Regions from separate parts of the Massilia sp. 05N420 genome, predicted to be linked through region 1. Evidence: predicted binding sites of a transcription regulator. Region 1 holds the regulator's gene; the other holds the start of a gene.
The links. Region 1 encodes sigma-54, which starts transcription at its own class of promoters, with help from an activator protein. Its sites were predicted from a motif close to TGGCANGNAANCTGCTTT; they were not measured.

Region 2: a site for sigma-54 is predicted at 1,528-1,545, ahead of AC1DIX_RS20585 (pilin). Genes of this name have one in related genera too.

The regions. Positions count from the first base shown of each region.
Region 1 is NZ_JBFTMX010000015.1:220,699-225,538, reverse strand. It holds gene lptA (lipopolysaccharide transport periplasmic protein LptA) at 1-476, shown strand, start outside; gene lptA (lipopolysaccharide transport periplasmic protein LptA) at 477-1,037, shown strand; gene lptB (LPS export ABC transporter ATP-binding protein) at 1,037-1,813, shown strand; gene AC1DIX_RS12240 (RNA polymerase factor sigma-54) at 1,816-3,312, shown strand; gene hpf (ribosome hibernation-promoting factor, HPF/YfiA family) at 3,415-3,774, shown strand; gene AC1DIX_RS12230 (enoyl-CoA hydratase/isomerase family protein) at 3,879-4,840, shown strand, end outside.
Region 2 is NZ_JBFTMX010000036.1:26,112-30,951, reverse strand. It holds gene sucC (ADP-forming succinate--CoA ligase subunit beta) at 1-424, shown strand, start outside; gene sucD (succinate--CoA ligase subunit alpha) at 442-1,323, shown strand; gene AC1DIX_RS20585 (pilin) at 1,622-2,077, shown strand; gene AC1DIX_RS20580 (O-antigen ligase family protein) at 2,157-3,620, shown strand; gene AC1DIX_RS20575 (flagellar brake protein) at 3,617-4,324, opposite strand; gene AC1DIX_RS20570 (S9 family peptidase) at 4,496-4,840, opposite strand, start outside.

The DNA of each region.
Region 1 (4,840 bases):
ACATCGACGAGGTCACCCAGACCCGCACCTTCACCGGCAACGTCGTGCTGACCCGCGGCACCCTGACGATCAAGGCCGACAAGGCCGTGCTCACGGAATCGCCGGAAGGCTATATGGCGGTGACCCTGACCGCCGCGCCGGGCCAGCCCGCGACCTTCCGCCAGAAGCGTGACGGCGGCCCCGACCTGTGGGTCGAAGGCCAGGCCCAGCGCATCGAATACGACGAGCGCACCGAGCTGGTCAAGCTGTTCTCGAACGCGGTCGTCAAGCAGCTCGAAGGCAAGCGCATGACCAGCGAGGTGAACGGCCCGTTCATCTCCTACGACAACCGCACCGAGCAGGCCAACGTGTTCAACGACACCAGCGGCGAAAGCAAGCCGGGCGGCGGACGCGGCACGATCATCATCGCGCCGCGCCGTACCGCGCCGGCGGCGGCTCCCGCGACCACGCCGGCGGCGCCGGCAGGGAAGCAGTAAATGAAGGCCGTCCTTGCCGCTGCCGCGCTGTTGCTGGCGCCGCTGGCGCAGGCGGAGCGGGCGGATGCGCTCAAGCCGCTGAAGGTGGTCGGCGGCAACGGGACCCTGGACCAGGTCACGCAAACCGTGGTCCTGACCGGCGGCGTGACCGCCACCCGCGGCACCATGCTGCTGAAGGCCGAGCGTGCCGAGATCAAGGAAGCGCCGGACGGTTACAAGACCATCGTCCTGGTCGCGGCGCCCGGCAAGCCGGCGTCGTTCCGCCAGAAGCGCGACAGCGGCCCCGAGCAGTGGGACGAAGGCCAGGCCGAGCGCATCGAGTACGACGAGCGCACCGAGGTCGTCAAGTTCAGTTCGAACGCCGCCATCAGGCAGCTGGAAGGCCGCAACGTGATGCGTGAAATGGGCGGCGAATTCATCGCCTACGATGCGCGCAAGGAAGTCCTGCTGAACCTGAACGACCCGAGCGGCGTCGACAGGCCCGGCAAGGCCCGCGCCAGTTTTACTTTTTATCCGCGCCGCACTGCGTCGGCCGGGCAACCGGAAGCAGGAAAGCAATGATGGATGTACACGCAGACGCCGCCGCCATCGCGAGCGGCGGCAGCACCCTGGTGGCCAAGGGGCTGCAGAAAAGCTACGGCAAGCGCCTGGTGGTGCGCGACGTTTCGCTGCAGGTCGCCTGCGGCGAGGTGGTCGGCCTGCTCGGCCCGAACGGCGCCGGCAAGACGACCTCGTTCTACATGATCGTGGGCCTGGTGCCGGCCGACGCCGGCGCCATCGTCATCAACGGCACCGACATCACCAGCCTGCCGATCCACCGGCGCGCCATGCTGGGCCTGTCCTACCTGCCGCAGGAAGCCTCGGTGTTCCGCAAGCTGACGGTGGAGGAGAACATCCGCGCCGTGCTGGAACTGCAGCGCGAGGACGGCAAGCCGCTGGGCAAGAACCGCATCGAGGAGCGCCTCAACGAGCTGCTGGCCGAGCTGCAGATCGAGAAGCTGCGCGAGAACCCGGCGCTGTCGCTGTCGGGCGGCGAACGGCGCCGCGTGGAGATTGCGCGCGCCCTCGCCACCAACCCGCGCTTCGTGCTGCTGGACGAGCCGTTTGCCGGCGTCGATCCGATCGCGGTGATCGAGATCCAGCGCATCGTGCGCTTCCTGAAGGAGCGCGGCATCGGCGTCCTGATCACCGACCACAACGTGCGCGAGACGCTCGGCATCTGCGACCGTGCCTACATCATCAACCAGGGCGCGGTGCTGGCGTCGGGACGCCCGGACGACATCATCGCGAATGAATCCGTCCGCCGCGTCTACCTGGGTGAACATTTCCGGATGTAGTCATGAAACAGACGCTGCAACTCAAGACCTCACAGCACCTTGCGCTGACACCGCAACTCCAGCAGTCGATCCGGCTGCTGCAGCTGTCCACTCTCGAGCTGCACCAGGAGATTGAACAGGTCCTCAGCGACAACCCGCTGCTCGAACGCCTCGACGATCCGCTCGACCACTCGGTGCGCCTGCTGGCCGACGGCGCGATCAACAACGGCGCGTCGACCTCGACCACGCCCGACTCGCCGCCCTCGTCCAGCCAGGGCGAGGAGGGCAATGGCGGCGGTGGCGCCGAAGCCGAAGGCGGCGACAGCGACAACGGCGATGCCGGCGGCGCCGAGCACGACATGGACTGGGGCGAGTCTGGCCGTTCCGGCAGCGGCAGCGGCGGCGAGGAAGAGGATGGCCGCCCGCAGCTGGAAGCCAGCCCGGTCTCGCTGCGCGAACACTTGATGGAGCAGGTACGCCTGACCTGCATGTCGCCGCGCGATTGCGCGCTGGTCGAGATCGTCGTCGACACCCTCGACGACAACGGCTACCTCGAAGAAACCCTGGACGAGCTGCATGCGCGCCTGCCGGCCGAACTCGAAGTGGAATTCGAGGAGCTGCGCACCGCACTGGCGCTGGTGCAAAGCATGGACCCGCCCGGCGTGGGCGCGCGCAGCGCCGCCGAATGCCTGGCGCTGCAGATCCGCCGCATGCCGGGCGTGCCGCTGGTCACGCGGCGCATGGCGCTGACCATCGTCGAACGCTACCTGACCTGGTTCGCGCAGCGCGAATTCAACAAGCTCAAGAAAGCCCTCGACTGCGACGACGAAGACCTGCGCGAAGCCCAGGCCGTGATCCGCCATTGCAATCCGCATCCGGGCGCGGCCTTCGCTTCCGACGTTTCCGACTTCGTGGTGCCGGACGTGATCGTGCGCCGCGCGAAGGACGGCTGGAGCGTGCAGCTGAATCCCGAGGTGATGCCGCGCCTGCGCGTGAACAGCCTGTATGCCACCTTGATGAAGCAGGGAAAATCGGAATCCCAGCTGGCGGCGCAGTTGCAGGAAGCAAAATGGCTCATCAAAAACATGCGCCAGCGCTTCGATACTATCCTTCGGGTAGCTCAAGCAATCGTGGAGCGCCAGCGGAACTTTTTCTCCCATGGCGCCGTTGCCATGCGGCCCCTTGTTTTACGTGAGATAGCTGATACACTAGGTCTACACGAGAGCACAATTTCTCGTGTCACAACTCAGAAATACATGCTGACGCCGCACGGCATGTTCGAGTTGAAGTACTTTTTCGGGAGTCACGTCGCGACCGAGGCAGGAGGAGAAGCCTCCTCGACCGCGATCCGGGCTCTCATCGTACAACTCACAGGAGCAGAAGACCCCAAAAACCCTTTATCCGACAGCAAGATCGCGGAGATGCTAGGGGAACAGGGAATGGTTATCGCACGCCGCACGGTAGCGAAATACCGCGAGGCGCTGAAGATCCCTCCCGTCAGCCTCCGTAAATCTCTGTAGCAAGCTCTTTCAGCAAGCTCTTGCAGCAAGCTTCTTGCAACAACGCTGCCCTGGTGCGTGGTATGCGCGTACGACAGGCAGCGCATCATCAAAGGAGTGTGTATGAATCTCACTATCAGCGGACATCATCTCGATGTAACCCCGGCAATCCGTGAATACGTACAGAACAAGCTCGAACGCATCACCCGCCATTTCGATCAAGTGATCGACTCCCACGTCATCCTCTGCATTGACAATCTCACCGAGAAAGAAAAACGCCAGAAGGCCGAGATCAACTTGCGCCTCGCCGGCAAGATCGTTCACGTCGCCAGCGCCGCGCACGACTTGTACGCCGCGATCGACATGCTGATGGACCGGCTCGACCGGCAGGTGCAGAAGTACAAGCAGATGCTGCAGGATCACAGTAGTACACCGCTCAAGCGCATACCCAACGATGGAGGAGAAGCTGCCGCTACAGCGTGATCCTTCCGCTGGCGCAGCACAAGCAAGGAAGGGCGCATCTGGCGCCCTTTTCGTTTTCCGGGCCGCGCTACAATGCCGTTTTCCATTTCAATAAATAAAAGAACATGAGCGAATACGTGCAGACCCGCGTTGCCAGCGGCACCGGCATCATTACCCTCGACCGTCCCAAGGCCCTGAACTCGCTGTCGCTGGAGATGGTGCGCGCACTGACGGAGACCCTGCTGGCCTGGCGCGACGATTCGAACGTCGACGCCGTCGTTATCAAGAGCAGCAGCGAGAAAGCCCTGTGCGCAGGCGGCGACATCCGCTTCTTCCACCAGGCCGGGCGCGCCACGCCCACTGGAGGCAGTGCGCTGCTGGAAGACTTCTTTACCGAAGAATACGCGCTGAACCACCTGATCCACTTCTATCCGAAACCCTATATCTCGTTGATGGACGGCGTGGTCATGGGCGGCGGCATGGGTATCGCCCAGGGCGGGCCCGAGACCGGCCTGCGCATCGTGACCGAACGCACGAAGATGGCCATGCCCGAGGTGAACATCGGCCTGTTCCCGGACGTCGGCGGCAGCCACTTCCTGTCGCATGCGCCGGGCGCGCTCGGCATGCATCTGGGACTGACGGGGCTGACCATCGGCGCCGCCGATGCGCTCTACGTCGGCCTGGCCGACGTGTTCGTGCCGGGCGCCGAACTGCCGGCACTGCATGCGCTGATCGCTGCGACGCCGGGCAAGCAGCTGGCCGATGCGATCCGCGCCTTCGCCGCGCCGTTCGCGCAGCAGGCCGGCGCCAGCGAACTCGAAGCGCAACGCGCGCTGGTCGACAGGCACTTTGGCGCCGACTCGGTACAGGCCGTGATGGTCTCGCTGGAGGGCGATGACACCCCATTCGCGCAGAAGGCCCTGGCCGCGATGCGCCAGCGCTCGCCGCTGATGATGTGCGTGACGCGCGAGATGCTGGTGCGCGGCGCCACGATGGACGTGGCTGCCTGCCTGCGCATGGAGCGCTCGCTGGTGCGCCGCAACTTCGAACACGGCGAAGTGCTGGAAGGCGTGCGCGCGCTGGTGAT
Region 2 (4,840 bases), on a different contig from region 1:
CCTCGCCTACATCTCGCTGGACGGCAACATCGGCTGCCTGGTGAACGGCGCCGGCCTGGCCATGGCCACCATGGACACCATCAAGCTGTTCGGCGGCGAGCCGGCCAACTTCCTGGACGTGGGCGGCGGTGCGACGGCTGAGAAAGTCACCGAAGCATTCAAGATCATGCTGAAGAACCCGGGCCTGAAAGCCATCCTGGTCAACATCTTCGGCGGCATCATGCGCTGCGACGTGATCGCCGAAGGCGTGATCACCGCATCGAAAGCCGTCTCGCTGAAGGTGCCGCTGGTGGTCCGCATGAAGGGCACCAACGAAGACCTGGGCAAGAAGATGCTGGCCGATTCCGGCCTGCCGATCATCTCGGCCGACACCATGGAAGACGCAGCGAAGCAGGTCGTTGCCGCCGCTGCTGGCCAAGCCTAATTCGCAAAGGAAATAACATGTCGATTCTGATTAACAAAGACACCAAAGTCATCACCCAAGGTATCACCGGCAAGACCGGCCAGTTCCACACCCGCATGTGCCGCGACTACGCGAACGGCCGTGAAGCCTTCGTGGCCGGCGTGAACCCGAAGAAAGCCGGTGAGGACTTCGAGGGTATCCCCATCTTCGCAAGCGTCAAGGAAGCCAAGCAGAACACTGGCGCCAACGTTTCCGTGATCTACGTGCCGCCGGCAGGCGCCGCCGCCGCGATCTGGGAAGCCGTCGAAGCCGAACTCGACCTGGCAATCTGCATCACCGAAGGCATCCCGGTCCGCGACATGATGGAAGTCAAAGATCGCATGGCCAAGGCCGGTTCGAAGACCCTGCTGCTGGGCCCGAACTGCCCGGGTCTGATCACCCCGGACGAAATCAAGATCGGCATCATGCCGGGTCACATCCACAAGAAGGGCCGCATCGGCGTCGTCTCGCGTTCGGGCACCCTGACCTATGAAGCAGTCGGTCAGCTGACCGCGCTGGGCCTGGGCCAGTCGTCGGCAGTCGGCATCGGTGGCGACCCGATCAACGGTCTGAAGCACATCGACGTGATGAAGATGTTCAACGACGATCCGGATACCGACGCTGTCATCATGATCGGCGAGATCGGCGGCCCGGACGAGGCGAACGCTGCTTACTGGATCAAGGACAACATGAAGAAGCCGGTCGTCGGCTTCATCGCCGGTGTTACCGCTCCTCCGGGCAAGCGCATGGGCCACGCCGGCGCGCTGATCTCGGGCGGCGCCGACACCGCGCAAGCCAAGCTGGAAATCATGGAAGCCTGCGGTATCAAGGTCACCAAGAACCCGTCGGAAATGGCTCGCCTGCTGAAGGCCATGCTGTAATCCGCCAGTTCTTCAGCCGGAACGGAAACGGGGAGCTTCGGCTCCCCGTTTTTTTTGCAGGCACGCGACAATTTTCGACACCTGGACAAATTTTGCCGCTGGCCATGACAAAAATTGTCATACGGAAAGGGTAATACTGACAAAAATTGGTGCTGGCACGGCGTTTTGATGTATGCATGCTAACGATTTCGCATGGAAACGACCTGGCACGGCAGTTGCATATAGAAAAGGGCAGAAGCAAGCAGCACCCGGATAAGCAGTCACCCTTTAAATGCCGTACCAAAACTGGAGAGATACCATGAAAGCACCGAAAATGATGAAGAAAGCCGAAGGCGGCTTTACCCTGATCGAACTGATGATCGTCGTCGCGATCATCGGTATCCTGGCAGCCGTCGCGATCCCGGCTTACAGCGATTACACCGCCAAGGCCAAGGCTGCTAACGCCCTGTCGGCTGTTGACCCGTACAAGACCGCTGTTGCGATGTGCGCTCAGGAAGCAGGTGGTGTTTCTGGCTGCACCAGCGGCCCGACCTTCACCGCGACCAAGGAAGTCAAGAACGTCGCAGTTGGCGCTAACGGCGTGATCACCATGACCCTGGACAACATCGGCAAAGGCACCGAAAGCGGCGACAAGACCGTGACTTTCGCCCCGACCCTGAACGAGACGAATGTTACTTGGAAGATCGATGCATCGTCGATCACCGCCAATCCCACGCTGAAGGCTGCTTTCGAGAAGAATTCGATCGGTTCGTAATCCTCGGCAATAGTCACGCAAAGCCGCCTTCGGGCGGCTTTTCCTTTTCAGTTCCGAAACTGTCCAAGTCAGAGGCGCCATGTCCAGCTCAGCACCTTCCGCCATCGGTCTCCGCATTGCCGCAAAGCCAAACGGGACCGGCCAGGCATTGCTCGTCATCGCTGCCATGGCAGCCAGTTTCTTGTGGGCTTCTGGCCACGACGACCAGCGTTGCATCGAACTCGGGCTACTGGCCGTCATGGCCGCCTTCATCATGACGCGCAGTGAAGCTGCGGACGGTATCGCCGGGCTGAATCCGATCGCGCGCGCGTGCCTGGTCGGATTTTTTGCCCTCGGCGCCGTCTCGGTATGGAATGCCTACTCGCTGACGCATGCCCTGTACGAGTGGTCGATGCTGCTGCTCTTGCTGCTAACCGTAGCCTTGCTCGCTGCGGGGCTGAGCCGTGCCGGAAACAGCGGTCTCCTGCTTGCGCTGCAATGCATCGGCGCTATTTCCGTCCTCTACTCCCTGCGCGTCCTGCTGATGTATGCCGCAACGCTTGCCAACACAAACCACCTCGACATGCAGGATCTGGCGATTGGATTCAGTAATATCCGATTTCTCAACCATACGCAGACGGTCCTGCTGCCCTTCATCGTACTTCTTTACCTGCAAGCTCCCCCACGTAGCGTTTTGCGCCGGGTATGGTTTGCGCTGGCGGCATTCTGGTGGGCACTGCTGTTCGTCAGCGAAGCACGGTCCAGCATCCTGGCTCTGGGCGCCGGCTGCGCGGTCGTGCCGGCAATTCGCCGCTCCCAGGCCTCTAGCTTCCTGAAGGCGATGGCGCTTGCCGCGCTGGCAGGCGGCATCGCCTATCTGTTGGGATTCATTCTGCTGCCGATGCTGGTCGGTCTACGTCCTTTCGACGCAGCCGCAAATGTCCTGCAGCGCACGGCTGCCGACCCGACATCGGGCCGCAACCTGCTGTGGCATTTGTCTTGCCAACTGATGGCCACGCATCCCTGGCTCGGCATTGGTCCTCAGCATTTCGCTCATTACGGCGCGACACTGGGTATCGGTGCTCATCCACATAACTTCATCATGCAGATCGGCGTTGAATGGGGTATCCCGGCGTTGTCGTGCCTGCTTGGAGCGATCGGTATCGGCGTACGCGGCCTGGTCCGCACTGGCGCCCACATCGCCGAGTCAGACTCGAGCAATCAGCAGATCCTGGTCGCCTTGCTGGCGACTGGCGCAGCAATCGTCGTGGATGGTTTCTTCTCCGGTGTACTCGTCATGCCCCAGAGCCAGATGGCGATCGTTCTGTACCTGGGTTGTGCCGTCGGCTGGGTTAAATCGCGGCAGGCAGTGCTCGCGCCGCGTGCCACGATGCCGCTACGCTGGCTGATTGCCGGCCTGGCAGTTGCAGCAGTCGCTGGTATGGCAATCGCGGTCGCGCCGAGCATCGCCACGCATGCCCGTCACGAGCCACTGACGCCGCCGGAGCTGGCAGCCAACCCGAGGTCATACTGGCCCCGCATGTGGGAAGCCGGCTACTTCTAGACGATCTTCTGCCGGTCCGCCAGCAGCACCTCATAGGTCAGGTTCTGCAGCATGGTGAAGTGCATCGGATCCAGCTTCAGGAATTCCACGCCGTAGGCGAAGATCTCCGTTGCGTCCGAATCGCGGCGCAGCGCGTTGACGTTGCGCACCGCCGCGCGTGTCCTTACCCGCACTTCCTTCTCATCCATCGGCGAAGTCAGGCCGAATTCCAGTTCGATCTCGCCGCCGTCTTCCGGCAGGCTGCAGTTCGACTCGATGCGTGCGCCGTTGACGCTGACATTGGTGAGCGTGCAGCCGACCGGGGCCGCATCCGGATGCGCAGGCAGCACCTGGGCCGGAATGTCGACCTTGACCCGCATCGCCGTGCGCAGGCTGGTGCCCTGGATCGTGTCGGGGAAGGACAGGTGGACGTAGAGCAGGGGGCGGTCGAAGACGCGCGCGACCGTACAGGCGAAGGAGCACACGTTCACGCCCGAGAACACGCGGATGGTGATCCGCTCGCCTTCCACCAGCCCGACCGGGACGCCGTTCTCCTGCGGGATCTTGACGATCAGGTACTCGTCCATCATCCAGCCGATGAGTGTGGAGAAATACTGCATCGGCTTGATGCGGCGGTAGGTAATGAATTGAAGCCGGACGCCGACCTGGAGGTTCAAGGCCGCGAATCCGAACTCCTGGGGTTTGAGTTCGCGTTCTGTCTGCATACTGCTCATCGTCGGTTTTCCGTGGTTCTGGCTCGCATATCCGACGGCCGCAAGAAACATTCAGGAGCGCCGGTAAGTTGCCATGATAGCACTTTGTCATTCCTTTCGCATGGCAAATGAAAAAAAATGCCCGCGCGAAAGCGGGCATGTGGTGAAAGACCGACTGCGGGCTCAGGGTTTGATGTGTTGGTCCAGCCAGTTGATGACCGTGTGGTGCCACAGCAACGAGTTGGCCGGCTTCAGCACCCAGTGGTTTTCGTCCGGGAATACCAGCAGCTTGCTCTCGATGCCACGGCGCTGCAGGGCCGTGAAGGTCGACAGGCCCTGGGCGGTCGGGATGCGGAAGTCCTTGTCGCCTTGCACCACCAGCATCGGGGTCTTCCACTTGTTCACGTGCAGGACCGGGTTGAAGCGCTCGTGCTTTTCCGGCACCGAGAAATAGGGGCCGCCGTTTTCCCAGTCGGTGAACCATTGCTCTTCGGTCGAGTAGGCCATGCCGCGGGTGTCGAACACGCC